3 regions of the Micromonospora sp. NBC_00330 genome follow, and region 2 is predicted to be linked to each of the others. Evidence: predicted binding sites of a transcription regulator. Region 2 holds the regulator's gene; each other region holds the start of a gene.
The links. Region 2 encodes HrcA, which represses chaperone genes, less so after heat shock. Its sites were predicted from a motif close to GGTTNGCACNCTCNNNNNGAGNGTGCNAACC; they were not measured.

Region 1: a site for HrcA is predicted at 1,020-1,050, ahead of groL (chaperonin GroEL). Genes of this name have one in related genera too.
Region 3: a site for HrcA is predicted at 1,050-1,080, ahead of groES (co-chaperone GroES). Genes of this name have one in related genera too.

Annotation. Positions count from the first base shown of each region.
Region 1 is NZ_CP108012.1:6,438,612-6,443,862, forward strand. It holds gene OG598_RS29335 (hypothetical protein) at 1-972, shown strand, start outside; gene groL (chaperonin GroEL) at 1,245-2,867, shown strand; gene OG598_RS29345 (hypothetical protein) at 2,924-3,172, opposite strand; gene OG598_RS29350 (GNAT family N-acetyltransferase) at 3,251-4,186, opposite strand; gene OG598_RS29355 (S8 family serine peptidase) at 4,256-5,251, opposite strand, start outside.
Region 2 is NZ_CP108012.1:74,183-79,433, forward strand. It holds gene OG598_RS00345 (SDR family NAD(P)-dependent oxidoreductase) at 1-329, shown strand, start outside; gene OG598_RS00350 (enoyl-CoA hydratase-related protein) at 378-1,166, opposite strand; gene hemW (radical SAM family heme chaperone HemW) at 1,186-2,409, shown strand; gene OG598_RS00360 (DUF4870 domain-containing protein) at 2,476-3,120, opposite strand; gene hrcA (heat-inducible transcriptional repressor HrcA) at 3,346-4,368, shown strand; gene dnaJ (molecular chaperone DnaJ) at 4,444-5,251, shown strand, end outside.
Region 3 is NZ_CP108012.1:6,774,493-6,779,743, forward strand. It holds gene OG598_RS30965 (THUMP-like domain-containing protein) at 1-954, opposite strand, end outside; gene groES (co-chaperone GroES) at 1,214-1,528, shown strand; gene groL (chaperonin GroEL) at 1,599-3,239, shown strand; gene OG598_RS30980 (molybdopterin-dependent oxidoreductase) at 3,374-5,077, shown strand.

The sequences.
Region 1 (5,251 bases), 960 kb from region 2:
GCCCCGCCACCGCAGGGCTGGGCGTTCCCGCCCACCGGGGGCTACCCGCCCGGGTCGGGTCCGTACGGCGGGCAGCCGTGGTACCCGGGGCCGCCGGTCGGCTGGTACCCGCCGGGTTACGGGTTCGACCCGAACGACGCCCTGGTCACGCCGCCCAGTGCCGGTATCGGCGGCTGGTTCAACCGGTGCGGAGGGGCGCTGCGTCGGGGCTGGCGGCAGTTGGTGCCGATCATGCTGCTCACCCAGGTGCTGCCGGCGGCGGTGCTCTCGGTGGTCTCCCTCGGGCTGGACCCGTCGGCGAAGTGGACCGCCCAGGCCGAATCGACGTCGACCCCCGCGCTGCCGGACAATTTCGCCGCCGACCTGCTGGGCCTCCTGGTCCTGCTGGTCGGCGGCAGCCTGGTGGTCGGGTTGGTGCAGGCCGTCGGGTGGGCCGCCGGCACCTGGGTGATCACCCGACAGGCGGCCGGTCAGCCGGCCAGCCTGGAGGCTGCGCTGCGCTACGGCCTGCGTCGGGCGCTCGGGCTGTGGGCCTGGACCCTGGTGGTCAGTCTGCTCATCGGCGTCGGTGTCTGTTTTTGCGTGCTGCCGGGCATCTACCTGGCCTTCGCACTGAGCATGGCGGGCCCGGTCTATCTCTTCGAACGGCACAACCCGATCGGTCGATCGTTCCGGATGTTCCACGACCGGCTCGGCCTGCTGCTCGGACGGGTGGCCCTGGTGGCCGTGGCGGTGATCGTCGGCACCCTGATCCCCGGTGGCCTGGAAGGGGTCGGCACCTCCGCGCTCGGAACGGACCCGTTCTCCTCGGCGGGTACCGCCGCCGGAGCGGTGGTGGTGATCGGGATCACCGCCGTGCTGGCCCTGCCGGCCCACCTCGCGCAGATGATCGGTCTGCTGGTGACGTACGCCGAGCAGCGTGCCCATGAGGCGCCGGTGAACAGCGCTGGACTGGCCGCGGAACTCGGCTGAGCGGCGGCATCGTGCTTGCACTCGGCAGGTGAGAGTGCTAAACAAGTCATTGGCACTCGCATACCGTGAGTGCCAATGGTCGGGACGGTGGGGCCAGGTTGCACCGGCGTGGAGACGCCGGGGCGGCACATGGCCGGTCGTCGCGGGCTATCCGGCCCGGCCGAAGGACGTCGTCGTCGCCAGGTGGCGACGTCCCAAGGTGCGTACACCAGGCGGCCCATCCGGGGCACACATCTCGGGTGGCCCGTGAGTGTCCAGGAGGACAACGCCGTATGGCCAAGATGATCGCGTTCGACGAAGAGGCGCGCCGCGGCCTCGAGCGGGGCATGAACCAGCTCGCCGACGCCGTAAAGGTGACCCTCGGCCCCAAGGGCCGCAACGTCGTGCTCGAGAAGAAGTGGGGTGCCCCCACCATCACCAACGATGGTGTGAGCATCGCCAAGGAGATCGAGCTCGAGGACCCGTACGAGAAGATCGGCGCTGAGCTGGTCAAGGAGGTCGCCAAGAAGACCGACGACGTTGCCGGTGACGGCACGACGACGGCGACCGTCCTGGCCCAGGCCCTGGTTCGCGAGGGCCTGCGCAACGTGGCCGCTGGCGCCAACCCGATGGCCCTGAAGCGGGGCATCGAGGCCGCGGTCGCGAGCGTCTCGGAGGAGCTGTCCAAGCTCGCCAAGGACGTCGAGACCAAGGAGCAGATCGCCTCCACCGCCTCCATCTCCGCTGGCGACAGCACCGTCGGCGAGATCATCGCCGAGGCGATGGACAAGGTCGGCAAGGAAGGCGTCATCACCGTCGAGGAGAGCAACACCTTCGGGCTGGAGCTGGAGCTCACCGAGGGTATGCGCTTCGACAAGGGCTACATCTCGGCCTACTTCATGACCGACCCGGAGCGTATGGAGGCCGTCTTCGACGACCCGTACATCCTGATCGCCAACAGCAAGATCTCGTCGGTGAAGGACCTGCTCCCGATCCTGGAGAAGGTCATGCAGTCGGGCAAGCCGCTGCTGATCATCGCCGAGGACCTGGAGGGCGAGGCCCTCGCCACCCTGGTGGTCAACAAGGTCCGTGGCACCTTCAAGTCGGTCGCCGTCAAGGCGCCGGGCTTCGGTGACCGCCGCAAGGCCATGCTGACCGACATCGCCATCCTCGCCGGTGGCCAGGTCATCAGCGAGGAGGTCGGCCTCAAGCTCGACGCCGCCAGCCTCGACATGCTGGGCCGCGCCCGCAAGGTCGTGGTGACCAAGGACGAGACCACCATCGTCGACGGTGCCGGTGACGCCGAGCAGATCCAGGGCCGGGTCAACCAGATCCGGGCCGAGATCGACAAGAGCGACTCCGACTACGACCGGGAGAAGCTGCAGGAGCGGCTGGCCAAGCTGGCCGGCGGCGTTGCGGTGATCAAGGTCGGCGCGGCCACCGAGGTCGAGCTCAAGGAGCGCAAGCACCGCATCGAGGACGCCGTTCGCAACGCGAAGGCCGCCGTCGAGGAGGGCATCGTCCCGGGTGGTGGCGTCGCGCTGGTCCAGGCCGGCAAGACCGCCTTCGACAAGCTCGACCTGGTCGGCGACGAGGCGACCGGTGCGAACATCGTCAAGGTCGCGCTCGACGCCCCGCTGCGGCAGATCGCCGTCAACGCCGGCCTTGAGGGCGGCGTCGTGGTGGAGAAGGTCCGTAACCTCGAAGCGGGTCACGGTCTGAACGCCGCCAACGGCGAGTACGTCGACCTGCTGGCCGCGGGCATCATCGACCCGGCCAAGGTGACGCGCTCGGCGCTGCAGAACGCCGCTTCCATCGCGGCGCTCTTCCTCACCACCGAGGCCGTTGTCGCGGACAAGCCGGAGAAGAACCCGGCTGCCCCGGCTGGCCCGGGTGGCGGGGACATGGACTTCTGAGTCCAGTTCCGACACCGAACGGGGCGGGCCGCTGACGCGGTCCGCCCCGTTCGTCGTCAGGTCGGTAGTGGGCGCTGGTTGCGCCGTTTCTGTGCCCGGTTGTACGGCGGAGGCAGTTTGATCGGCGCGTCCACCATCTCCTGCGGTTCCTCGGCCACCGAAGGCTCGCCGTCGGTGGTCATCTCGGCCAGTTGCTCGGCGTCGCCGTAGTCGAGCCGGTCGAACGGCAGTTGGCCGGGGAGTTCACCCACCGGTTTCCAGGTGATCGGCGGGCCGTCCTCGGTCTGGTTGTCATCCGTGGTCATGGCTGCCTCCTCTACCGAAACGGTAGGGGGCGTCGATGGCCGATGCGGGCGAATGGATCAAAGTCCTGTTTGCCCCGGTTATCCCCTGGGCAGGGTACGTCGGTACAGGAAGAAGACGCGCTCGATCCACGCACCCGCGCTGCCCGAATAGAACGGCACCGGTCCCACCCAGCCGATCTGTGCCCGGTCCAGCCCCGCCGCCCGCTGGTCGCGCAGGCAGCGCCGCAACAGCACCCCGCCGATACCCGACCCCTCCGCGGCCGGCGCGGTGCCCATCGGCCCGAACCAACTCGGCCGCGACGACCCGTACGCGGCGAAGCCGAGCACCTCGCCGTCCCGCTCCGCGAGGTGGCAACCGGCGTCGGCGCGTCCCACCGACCCGGCCAGCTCGCCGTCCCACGTTCCGCCGAAGGTGGACCGAGCGAACGCGGTCAGCGCCGGAAGGTCCGCCGGCTCCGCCCGGCGTACCGTGACGCCCTGGTCGGCCAGCCGCCGCTCCGTCGCCTCGGTGGACCGCAGTGCCGGCGACCCGTCGTACGACAGGTCCGCTGTCATGTTCCAGGCGGTCCGGTCCTGCTGGTAGCCGAGCGCGAGGGCGGCGCAGACCGCCGGCGTGTAGCGGACGTCGATTCCCGGCCACGCGTAGTACGGCGGATTTCCGGCCAGCAGCACCTCGGTCGCCCCGCGCTCGGCGAGCACCTGTTCGGCCCGCTGGAGCAGTGCCCGGCCGATGCCCCGACGCCGTTGATCCGGAAGGACCGCTACCAGGTCCACGTGCCCGATCCCCGGCTCCGCCGACGACACCGAACAGATCAGCACCCCCACCAGGTCCGCACCTCGGTACGCGCCCAGCCCGACCACCGGCCGGTCGGCGGTGGCCCGGGTCCAGAGCACGTCCACGATGGATGCCGCCTCGGCGGAGTCCTCGGGCAGGTCGAGAGCCTGCTGGCAGAGCTGTACGACGTTGGTGACCAGGTCGGCGGTCAGCTCGGTGACGGTGATCTCGGCGTCCATGGTCGCCGACCCTAAATCACCGACTGTCGAGCCGCACCCTCGGCTCAGCGCTCCAGGAAGGAAACCTGCCTATTGCTGGGCGGCGCGAACGGCGGCGTAGGCGTCGACCTGGCCGGCACCGGTGACGTTCGACGGGGCACCGCAGGCGTCGGAGGGGCTGTCGGAGCGATAGGTGGGCGTCGCCGCCGTGGCGGTGTCCCGAAGGATCTGCCGGGTCCGGGTCACGTCACCGACCAGCGCCGGGTTCGCCGACCACATCAGCGCGACCACCCCCGCCACCTGCGGGGTCGCCATCGACGTGCCGTCCAGCGCGGCGTACGTGCCGCCCGGCATGGCCGACACCACCCCCACCCCCGGTGCCAGCACGTCCGGTTTACCCGAGCCGCCCGGCACCGGCCCGCGCGAGGAGAACTCGGCGACCCGCCGCTGGGCGTCCACAGCGCCCACTGTCAGCACGTCCGGGTACGGGGCGGGCGGATCGTCGATCGACGCGCACCACGGGCCGGTGTTGCCGGCCGCGGCGACCACGAAGATCCCGGCGGCGTCGAGGGCGGCGGTGGCCGGCCGCAGAACGCCCTGGTCGCAACCCTCGATGGGCGGGCAGCCCCACGAGTTGGTCAGCACCTGGGGGGCGCGCTCCGGACGGCCGTCGGTGAACGGGTCGCCGCCGGCCGGGAAGGGCGCCAACATGAACTGGAGGCAGTCCAGGTAGTGCGCGGGGCTGCCCAGGTTGCGGTCCAGGTTGACGCAACCCACCCACTGCGCGTCCGGCGCCACCCCGATGCCGTCCCGCCCGACCGCGCTGCCCACCGTGTGGGTGCCGTGCCCGCCCTGGTCGGTCGGGCTCCGGGTGTCGTCCCACGGGTCGTACCAGGAGTCGTCCCCACCACGGAACCCGGCTCGTAGTGCCGGGTGGGCGCCGTCCACCCCCGAGTCGGAGCTGCCGACCACGATGCCGGTGCCGGTGACCCGGAGTTGGGACCACACCCGGTCGGCGCCGATCTGACTGATGTTCCACTGCGGGCCGGCGGGCTTGGGCAGGGTGCCCCGGTTCTGCCCGGCCGG
Region 2 (5,251 bases):
GGCTGATCGGCGGCCACGTCCCGCCGATGGTCGGTCACACCGCCGCGAACGCCGGCATCATCGGCATGACGCGACAGCTCGCGCTCGAAGGGGCGCCCCACGGGATCCGCGCGGTGGCGGTCAGCCCAGGGCCCACCCTCACCCCGGCCAGCGAACGCGACCTCGGTGACAACCAGGAGGCGCGCGACGCCATCACCGCCAAGACGCTCCTCAAGCGCTTCGCGCGCCCCGAGGAGGTCGTCGAGCTGGTGGTCTTCCTCGCGTCCGACCGGGCGTCGTACATCACCGGGGCGAACTACCCGGTCGATGGCGGCGCGACCGCCTGGTGAGCCGGCAGGAAACGGGGGCGCCGCCGAACGACGGCGGCGCCCCGATCATCAGTCGTCGAGAGCGGGCACCCAGCGCGCCGGTCGTTTTTCCCGGAACGCGGTGACCCCCTCACGCCCCTCGTCGGAGAGGAAGAAGCCGGTCGAGACGGCGGAGAGTCGGGCCAGGTCGGCGCGCAACTCGGCGGTGCCCGGTCGGCGCAGCAACTCCTTCGCGCCGGCCAGCGCCCCGGGCGCGCCGCGCACCAGCGAGTCGCAGTAGCCCCGTACCGCGTCGTTCAACCCGTCCGCCGGGACCGAGGCCGTTACCAGGCCGATCTCGGCGGCGCGGCGACCATCGAAGGTGTCGCCGGTCAGATACAGCTCGGCGGCGGCGCGCGGGTGCAGCCGGGGCAGCACGGTAGCCGAGATCACCGCCGGGATCACCCCGATGCGCACCTCGGTGAACGCGAACGTCGCCTCGTCGGCGCAGACCGCCAGGTCGGCGGCGGCGATCAGACCCAGCCCACCGGCCCGCGCCGGCCCGCCGACCCGGGCCAGCACCGGCTTCGGGCACTCCCAGAGCGCCGCGAGCACGTCACCCAGCATCCCGGCCGGAACCGTCCCGCTGGCGTACGCCGCGGCGGTCTCCTTCAGGTCCGCGCCCGAGCAGAAGACCGGGCCGGTGTGGTCGAGCACTATCACTCGGACCGCCTCGTCGGCGACCGCGTCCGCCAGCCCGGCCAGCAGTTGGGTCATCAGACCGGTGGAGAGCGCGTTGCGGTTGTGCGGGCTGTCCAGGGTGAGGGTGGTCACCCCACGGGCCGTGGCGACCCGCACGAGGACGTCGGGAGAGGTCATGCCGGGCACACTAGTGGCCATGCCCGGCGTCCTTCCAGATGGTGAGACCGTCCCCGTCGACGGATCGTTGCCCGCCACCGCCACCGCTGCGGTCGGCGCGCGCGGCTTCGGCGTGTACGTGCACGTGCCGTTCTGCGCCAGCCGCTGCGGATACTGCGACTTCAACACCTACACCGCCGCCGAACTGGGCGGCGGCGCCAGCCGCGAGGGGTACGCGGACACGGTGCTGGCCGAGCTGACGCTCGCCGCCCGGGTGCTCGGCGACACCCCGCCGCCCCGGGTCGACACCGTCTTCGTCGGCGGCGGCACTCCCACCCTGCTCCCCGCCGACGACCTGGCCCGCATCCTCGACGGCATCGACCGCACCTGGGGGCTGGCCGCCGACGCCGAGGTGACCACCGAGGCCAACCCCGAGTCGGTCACCCCGGAATCGTTGAAGCTGCTGCGGGCCGCCGGCTACACCCGGATCTCGCTGGGCATGCAGTCCGCCTCCCCGGGGGTGCTGGCGATCCTGGACCGCAAACACAGCGCCGGACGGGCCACCGCCGCCGCCCTGGAGGCGCGCGACGCCGGGTTCGAGCACGTCAACCTGGACCTGATCTACGGCACCCCGGGGGAGCGGGCCGAGGACTTCGCCGCCTCGCTGGAGCAGGTCGTCGCCGCCGGAGTGGACCACGTCAGCGCGTACGCCCTGATCGTCGAGGACGGCACCCGGCTCGCCGCCCGGATGCGGCGCGGCGAACTGGCGTACCCCAGTGACGACGTGGCCGCGGACCGCTACCTGGCCGCGGAGGCCGCGCTCGACGCGGCCGGGCTCTCCTGGTACGAGGTCTCCAACTGGGCCCGCACCGAGGAGGCCCGCTGCCGGCACAACCTGCTCTACTGGACCGGCGCGGACTGGTGGGGGCTGGGGCCGGGAGCGCACAGCCACGTCGGCGGGGTCCGCTGGTGGAACGTGAAGCACCCCTCGGCGTACGCCCAGCGGTTGGCCGCCGGCGCGTCTCCGGGCCTGGCCCGGGAGGTGCTCACCGTCGACGAGGCGCACATGGAGGACGTGATGCTCCGGCTGCGGCTGGCCAGCGGCCTCCCGCTGGCGGTGCTCGACGCCACCGGTCGGGCCGGCGCCGAGCGCGCGCTGGCCGGCGGTCTACTGGCCGCCGACGACTACGCCGCCGGCCGGGCGGTGCTCACACTGCGCGGGCGGCTGCTCGCCGACGCTGTCGTCCGCGACCTGCTGCCCTGAGTGGCCCACCGCCCCCCGACCGGGACAGCGGTGATCCGGACCGGCCGGGGGAGCGGCCGGCCCGGTTCACTTGATGAAGTTGGCAGTCATCGGGTAGCGGTACGGGGTGCCCTCGTTGGCCTTCATGCCGGCGATGATCCCGAACAGGATCTGGATCACCACGACGGCGATGCTGGGCAGGAAGAGCAGGCACCAGCTCACGAAGAGCAGCACGAACGCGATGATCGACCAGAGGATCTGGAAGTTCAGGGCGGCGAGGGCGTGCGCCCGGACGGTCGGCGACTGCTGGCCGCGGGCCAGGTAGGCGATCAGCGGGGCGACGAAGCCCAGCGGACCGAAGCTGACCAGCGCGCCGAGGGCCCCGCCGAAGTGCGCGACCAGCGCCCAGGTCTTGTCCTCGTTGTTGGCGTAGCCGCCACCGGGGCCGCCGTAGGCCCCACCGGCCGGGTAGCCGCCGGGCGAGGGGTAGCCCCCTGGCGGGGGGTAGCCGCCTGCCGGAGGGTAGCCGCCTGCCGGAGGGTAGCCGCCTGACGGCGGTTGGTCACCGGTGGGCGGCGGATAGCCACCGGGCGGGGGATAGCCGGCCGGCCCGGGCGCCCCGGACAGTGGTGCGGTGGGCGGCTCGGCCGACGGGAACGGGCCTGGGGAGGTGGGCTCCGGCGGGTAGTTGCCGGGGTCGCCCGACCCGGGAGGGCGAGGAGGTTCAGTCATGGATGTCACGGTAGGTGCCGGTGGCAACGCCGCACCAGAGCGACACCGCCCGGCAGTGTGGGCCGATCGGCCCAGCAGGGTGGCGTGGGCCGCACCGACGGGTGGCCGTTGATCATCGCGTCGGCGGGCCTGCCGACGTAGACTGGCACTCGTTACAGTCGAGTGCCAGGACGGCCCGGCCGGCCCAGAGCGCCGGCGGCCGACGTGCGACAGGAGGTGCGGAGGATGGGTCTCGACGACCGGAAACTCGCAGTGCTCCGCGCCATCGTCGAAGACTACGTCTCCACCCAGGAGCCGGTCGGCAGCAAGGCGCTGGTCGAGCGGCACCAGCTCGGGGTCTCCCCGGCCACTGTCCGCAACGACATGGCCGTGCTGGAGGAGGAGGGCTACATCCGGCAGCCGCACACCAGTGCCGGCCGGGTGCCCACCGACCGCGGCTACCGCCTCTTCGTCGACCGGTTGTCCCGGGTCAAGCCGCTCAGCCCGGCCGAGCGCCGGGCCATCGAGCGCTTCCTGGTCGGCGCTGTCGACCTCGACGACGTGGTGCACCGCACTGTGCGGCTGCTCGCCCAGTTGACCCGGCAGGTCGCCGTCGTGCAGTACCCGAGCCTGGCCCGTTCCTCGGTGCGTCACCTGGAGCTGGTGCCGATCTCCACCACCCGGCTGATGCTCGTCATGATCGCCGACACCGGGCGGGTGGAGCAGCGACTCGTGGAGCTGCCCGGGCCGGTGCCCGCCGACGACGTCACCGACCTGCGCCGACTGATCAACGAGAAGCTCGCCAACGCCCGGCTGTCCGAGACGCCACCGCTGGTGCAGGCGCTGGTCGAGGAAGCGCCGACCGGCCTGCGTCCGACGATGACCACGCTCGCCACCGTCCTGCTGGAGACGCTCGTCGAGCGGCACGAGGAGCGGATCGCGCTCGCCGGCACCGCGAACCTCACCCGGGGCGGCCTGCTCGACTTCCAGGGCTCCCTGCGGCCGATCCTCGAAGCCCTGGAGGAGGAGGTCGTGCTGCTCAAGCTCATCGGTGAGACCGAGCCGAGCACGACCCGGGTGCTGATCGGCGACGAGAACGAGTTCGACAACCTGCGCGCCGCCTCGGTGGTCAGCACCGGGTACGGCCCGGGCACCACCATCGTGGGCGGCCTGGGGGTGCTGGGGCCCACCCGGATGGACTACCCCGGCAACATCGCCACGGTGCGCGCCGTGGCACGCTACGTGGGCGAGTTGCTGGCCCAGAACTGATTGGTCAGGGCCGATGCGGCCGGCTGCGGCCGCCGACCGGCGCAACGCGAGACGAACATGAGGACACGGAACGCAGTGGCCAGGGACTACTACGGCATTCTCGGTGTGAGCCGGGAAGCCTCCGATGACGAGATCAAGCGTGCCTACCGCAAGTTGGCGCGCCAGTTCCACCCGGACGTCAATCCGGACCCGGAGGCTCAGGAGAAGTTCAAGGACATCAACGCCGCGTACGAGGTCCTCTCGGACGACCGGAAGCGGCAGATCGTCGACCTGGGTGGCGACCCGCTCGCCCCTGGTGGTGGCGGTGCCGGCGGCCCGGGTGGCCCCGGAGGCGCCGGCCCGTTCGTCGGTTTCCAGGACATCATGGACGCGTTCTTCGGCGGTGCCGGAGGTGGCGCCCGTGGCCCACGGCCGCGTACCCGCCCGGGCGCCGACGCGATCCTGCGGCTCGAACTCGACCTGCACGAGACGGCCTTCGGCGTCGAGGCCCCGATCACCGTCGACACCGCTGTGCTCTGCACCACCTGCTCCGGCGCCGGCACGGCCGCCGGCACGCACCTGGCGACCTGTGAGGCGTGCGGCGGTCGGGGCGAGGTGCAGTCGGTGCAGCGCACCTTCCTCGGCCAGGTGGTCTCCGCCCGGCCGTGCACCGTGTGCCAGGGCTACGGCACCACCATCCCGCACCCCTGCCCCACCTGCGCCGGCGACGGCCGGGTGCGGACCCGCCGTTCGCTGACCGTCAAGATCCCGGCCGGCGTCGAGGACGGCATGCGGATCCGGCTGGCCCAGCAGGGCGAGGTGGGCCCCGGCGGCGGCACCGCCGGCGACCTCTACGTGGAGATCCACGAGCGCCCGCACGACGTGTACTCCCGCAAGGGCGACG
Region 3 (5,251 bases), 630 kb from region 2:
CGGCTGGTCGGCGTACAGGTAGGCGATGCTCGGATCGCCCAGGGTGGCGTCCAGTTCGGTGGCCAGCTCGGCCACGAGGTGCGCGCGCACCACCGCCGGGTCCGGGTCGTACAGGTAGCGACGCGGCGGCCCGACCGGCGCCTCGTCGGCACCCGAGCCGGTGAGCTGGTGGCGGTGAGCCTCGGCGCCGCGCTGGCGGTAGAGAGTGGCGCGGCGGGGCACCTCCGCCAGCTCGCCGCACCAGAGCGCTGCCTCGACCAGGTCGCCGTCCACGCCGACCCACTCGGCCTCGGCGCCGGCCGGAATGAGCGCGTGGTCCAGGCCCGGCGCCACCTTCACCACTGTGCGCGGCACCCGCTCGGCCAGCCCGGTGACGAAGTCCCACGGCGGCGAGTAGGCGCGCGGGTCGAAGATCCGCCGCCCGGTGCCGGTGGTGCGGCGGGCCGGGTCGCAGAAGACCCCGTCGACCCGTGACACGTCGAACCCGGTCGCGTCGCCGCACTCGACAGTGAACAGCTCGGCCAGCCCGGCCGCCTCGGCGTTGGCGGCGGCCATCGCCGCGGTCACCGGGTCGGCTTCCACCCCGTACACCCGGATGCCGGCGCTGGCGGCGGCCAGCGCGTCCGCCCCGAGCCCGCACCCGAGGTCGGCCAGGGTGCGCACGCCGGCCGCGGACAACCGGGCGGCCCGGCGGTCCGCGACCACCCGGCGGGTGGCCTGCTCCAGGCCGGGACGGGTGAGGAACATCCCAGCGGCGGCCGGGCCGAACTTGCCCACCGCCCGGTGGCGCAGCTCGGCCTGGGTGAGGGCCGCCGCGGCCAACGTCGGCGGCACCCCGGTCGCGCGCAGCGCCGACGCCGCGACCAGTGGATCACCGCCGGCCAGGTCGGCCGCCGCCGTGAGCGCGGCCGACCCCTCAGGGGTACGCAGCGCCGCCAGCTGATCGAGATCCACCCGGCCATTGTCCCGGCCGACCCGGAAATCCTGGCTGGCGGGGCGCGACGCGCTGGCACTCTCCTTGACGGAGTGCTAGCCACGGAATAACCTGCGATTAGCACTCTCACCCTGAGGGTGCCAGCTTCCGGGTCTCGCGACCCGGGTGCGCACGCCAGGCGGACCGGCACCCGCGACGACGGCACCGCCCGGTGGCATGAGGCAGATTGACGCTGGTCAGCCCCGCTGGCCAGCAACGAAACCAGTACCCCAGGAGGGTATGCCCGTGACTACCGCGACCAAGGTTGCGATCAAGCCGCTCGAGGACCGCATCGTGGTCCAGGCGAACGAGGCTGAGACCACCACGGCGTCGGGCATCGTGATCCCCGACACCGCCAAGGAGAAGCCGCAGGAGGGCACCGTCCTCGCTGTGGGCCCGGGGCGCGTCGACGACAACGGCAACCGGGTTCCGGTTGACGTGCAGGTCGGCGACACCGTCCTCTACTCGAAGTACGGCGGCACCGAGGTCAAGTACGCCGGCGAGGAGTACCTGGTGCTCTCCGCCCGCGACGTCCTCGCGGTCATCGAGAAGTAAGCAACCGATCAGTGCCACTGCCCCGGTCCGGCTCGCCGGGCCGGGGCAATGGCGCTTCGAAGGGACATTAATGGCGAAGATCCTGAGCTTCTCGGACGACGCCCGGCACCTGCTGGAGCACGGTGTCAACGCCCTCGCGGACGCGGTCAAGGTCACCCTCGGCCCGCGCGGGCGCAACGTCGTCCTGGACAAGAAATTCGGTGCGCCGACGATCACCAACGATGGTGTGACCATCGCCAAGGAGATCGAGCTCACCAACCCGTACGAGAACCTTGGCGCGCAGCTGGTCAAGGAGGTGGCGACCAAGACCAACGACGTCGCCGGCGACGGGACCACCACCGCGACGGTGCTGGCCCAGGCGATGGTTCGCGAGGGTCTGCGCAACGTGACCGCCGGGACCAACCCGGCCGGCCTCAAGCGGGGCATCGACGCGGCGGCCATGAAGGTCTCCGAGGCGCTGCTCGGCCGTGCCGCCGAGGTCACCAGCAAGGAGTCGATCGCGAACGTGGCGACGATCTCCGCGCAGGACTCCACGATCGGCGATCTGATCGCCGAGGCGATGGAGCGCGTCGGCCGCGACGGTGTCATCACCGTCGAGGAAGGCTCGATGCTCACCACCGAACTGGACGTGACCGAGGGTCTCCAGTTCGACAAGGGCTTCATCTCGCCGAACTTCGTCACCGACCTGGAGGGTCAGGAGTCCGTCCTTGAGGACGCGTACATCCTGGTCACCACCCAGAAGATCTCGGCGATCGAGGAGCTGCTGCCGCTGCTGGAGAAGGTCCTGCAGAACAGCAAGCCCCTGCTGATCATCGCCGAGGACGTGGACGGCCAGGCGCTCTCCACCCTGGTGGTCAACTCGCTGCGCAAGACCCTCAAGGTCTGCGCGGTCAAGGCCCCGGGCTTCGGTGACCGGCGCAAGGCAATGCTCCAGGACATCGCGATCTCCACGGGCGCCGAGCTGGTCGCCCCGGAGCTGGGCTACAAGCTCGACCAGGTCGGCCTGGAGGTGCTCGGCACCGCCCGGCGCGTCGTGGTCGACAAGGAGAACACCACGATCGTCGACGGCGGTGGCCAGAAGGCCGACGTCGCCGACCGGGTGTCTCAGATCCGCAAGGAGATCGAGGCCTCCGACTCCGACTGGGACCGGGAGAAGCTGGCCGAGCGGCTGGCGAAGCTCTCCGGTGGCATCGCCGTCATCAAGGCTGGCGCGGCCACCGAGGTCGAGATGAAGGAGCGCAAGCACCGCATCGAGGACGCCATCGCGGCGACCAAGGCTGCGGTCGAGGAGGGCACCGTGCCCGGCGGCGGCGCCGCCCTGGTGCAGATCCTCTCGGTGCTCGACGACGACCTGGGCTTCACCGGTGACGAGAAGGTCGGCGTCTCGGTCGTGCGCAAGGCGCTCGTCGAGCCGCTGCGCTGGATCGCCCAGAACGCGGGTCACGACGGCTACGTCGTGACGCAGAAGGTCGCCGACCTCAAGTGGGGCAACGGCCTCGACGCCGCCAAGGGCGAGTACGTCGACCTGGTCAAGGCCGGCATCATCGACCCGGTGAAGGTGACCCGCAACGCGGTCACCAACGCCGCCTCGATCGCCGGTCTGCTGCTCACCACGGAGAGCCTCGTGGTGGAGAAGCCGGAGCAGGCCGAGCCGGCCGCCGGCGGCGGGCACGGCCACGGTCACGGTCACCAGCACGGCCCGGGCTTCTGATCCGGTAGCAACACAGGTTCCGGGGCGCACCGCCGTACGGCGGTGCGCCCCGGCTCGTTCTTGCGGGCTGGTAGGTCATTACCGAACGCTGACGTTGTTGGCGACCGGGCAAGATGATCGCGCACACTGGGCCGATGAGCACCACGTCACGGCGGTACGCCGCGTTGGCCGGAATCACCGCCGCCGCCGTCGCGATCGGGATCGCCGAACCGGTCGCGGTGTTGACCGGTCCCCGGTCGGCGCCCCTGGTCGCGGTCGGCGGGGTCATCGTCGACGCCGTCCCCGAGTCGCTGAAGCAACTCGCCATCGACCTCTTCGGCACCGCCGACAAGATCGCGCTGCTGGTCGGCACGGCCGTGTTGCTGGGAGGCTTCGCCGCGCTCTTCGGCGTACTGGCGGTCCGCCGACTGGCACTCGGCCTGGCCGGCATCGCCGCGTTCGGCGCCATCGGCGTGGCCGCCGCGCTGACCCGCTCCGGTGCTGACCTCGCCGACGCGCTGCCGTCCCTGGTCGGCGCCGGTCTCGGCGCCCTGGTGCTCTGGCTGTTCATCGGCGGACCGTTCGAACTGGACCCCTGGTCGTGGTCACCACCCACGCCACCCGCTGGCCCGGTGCCGCCGGCTGGCCCGGCGTTACCGGCTGGCCCGGTGTCGCAGGCTGGGCCGGTGTCGCCGGGCGAATCGGTGCCGGTGTCCCCGGCAGGGCCGGTGCCGGTGACTCCCGCCGGGCCGACGGCGGCGGCCGAACCGGTCGGGCCTGCCGAAGTGGACCCGGAGTCGCGGCGGCGGTTCCTCACCGGCAGCGGGGTGCTGCTCGGCACGGCCGTGGTGGCCGGCCTCGGTGGGCGCTGGCTGGCGGGGCGGCGCGGCGTGTCCGCAGCCCGCGACGCGATCCGCCTGCCCGCGGCGGTCGCCCCCGCACCGGCCGTACCGGCGGGCGCGGACCTCTCACTGGCGCAGCTCGCGCCGTACGTCACCCCGAACTTCGGTTTCTACCGGATCGACACGGCGCTGGTGGTGCCCCAGGTCGACCCGGACACCTGGCGGCTGCGGATCCACGGACGGGTCGGCAGGGAACGCACCTACAGCTACGCGGATCTGCTGGCCCGACCGCTGGTCGAGCGGTACGTCACGCTGGCCTGCGTCTCCAACGAGGTGGGCGGGGACCTGATCGGCAACGCCCTCTGGCTCGGCGTACCCCTGCGGGAACTGCTCGACGAGGTCGAACCGGACGACGACGCCGACCAGGTCGTCGGCCGGTCGGTCGACGGCTGGACCTGCGGCACCCCCACCGCCGCGCTGCGCGACGGACGGGACGCGCTGCTGGCCGTCGGGATGAACGGCGAGCCGCTGCCGGTCGAGCACGGCTTCCCGGTCCGAGTGGTGGTGCCGGGCCTCTACGGCTACGTGTCGGCCTGCAAATGGGTGACCGAACTGGAGCTGACCCGGTTCGCCGACTTCGACGCGTACTGGGTGCCGCGCGGCTGGTCCCCCCAGGGGCCGATCAAGACCCAGTCCCGGATCGACACGCCCAGGGGACGTAACCGGCTGACCGCCGGCCCGGTGACCGTCGCCGGGGTGGCCTGGGCGCAGCACCGGGGGATCCGCCGAGTCGAGGTACGCGTCGACGGCGGCCCGTGGCAGGAAGCCGCGCTGGCCCCGACCGTGTCGGTGGACACCTGGGTGCAGTGGTCCTGGCGCTGGGACGCCACACCGGGGGAGCACCGGCTCCAGGTCCGCGCGACGGACGCGACCGGTGAAACCCAAACCGAACGTACGCAGGACGTCGTCCCGGACGGCGCCACCGGCTGGCACACGATCACCGTCACCGTCCGCTGATCCCCGCCATGGCATCGCTGCCGGGCTGGGTCCGGGGCCTGCTCTCCGGGTGAGCGGGCTGGTTCGCGACTGCGTTGTGGGTCGGCGGGCCGGTTCGCGACCTGCTGCGCGGGTCGGCGGGCCGGGTCGCGACCTGACTGCGGGTTACCCGCGACTCTCCTTCGGGTCGGCGGG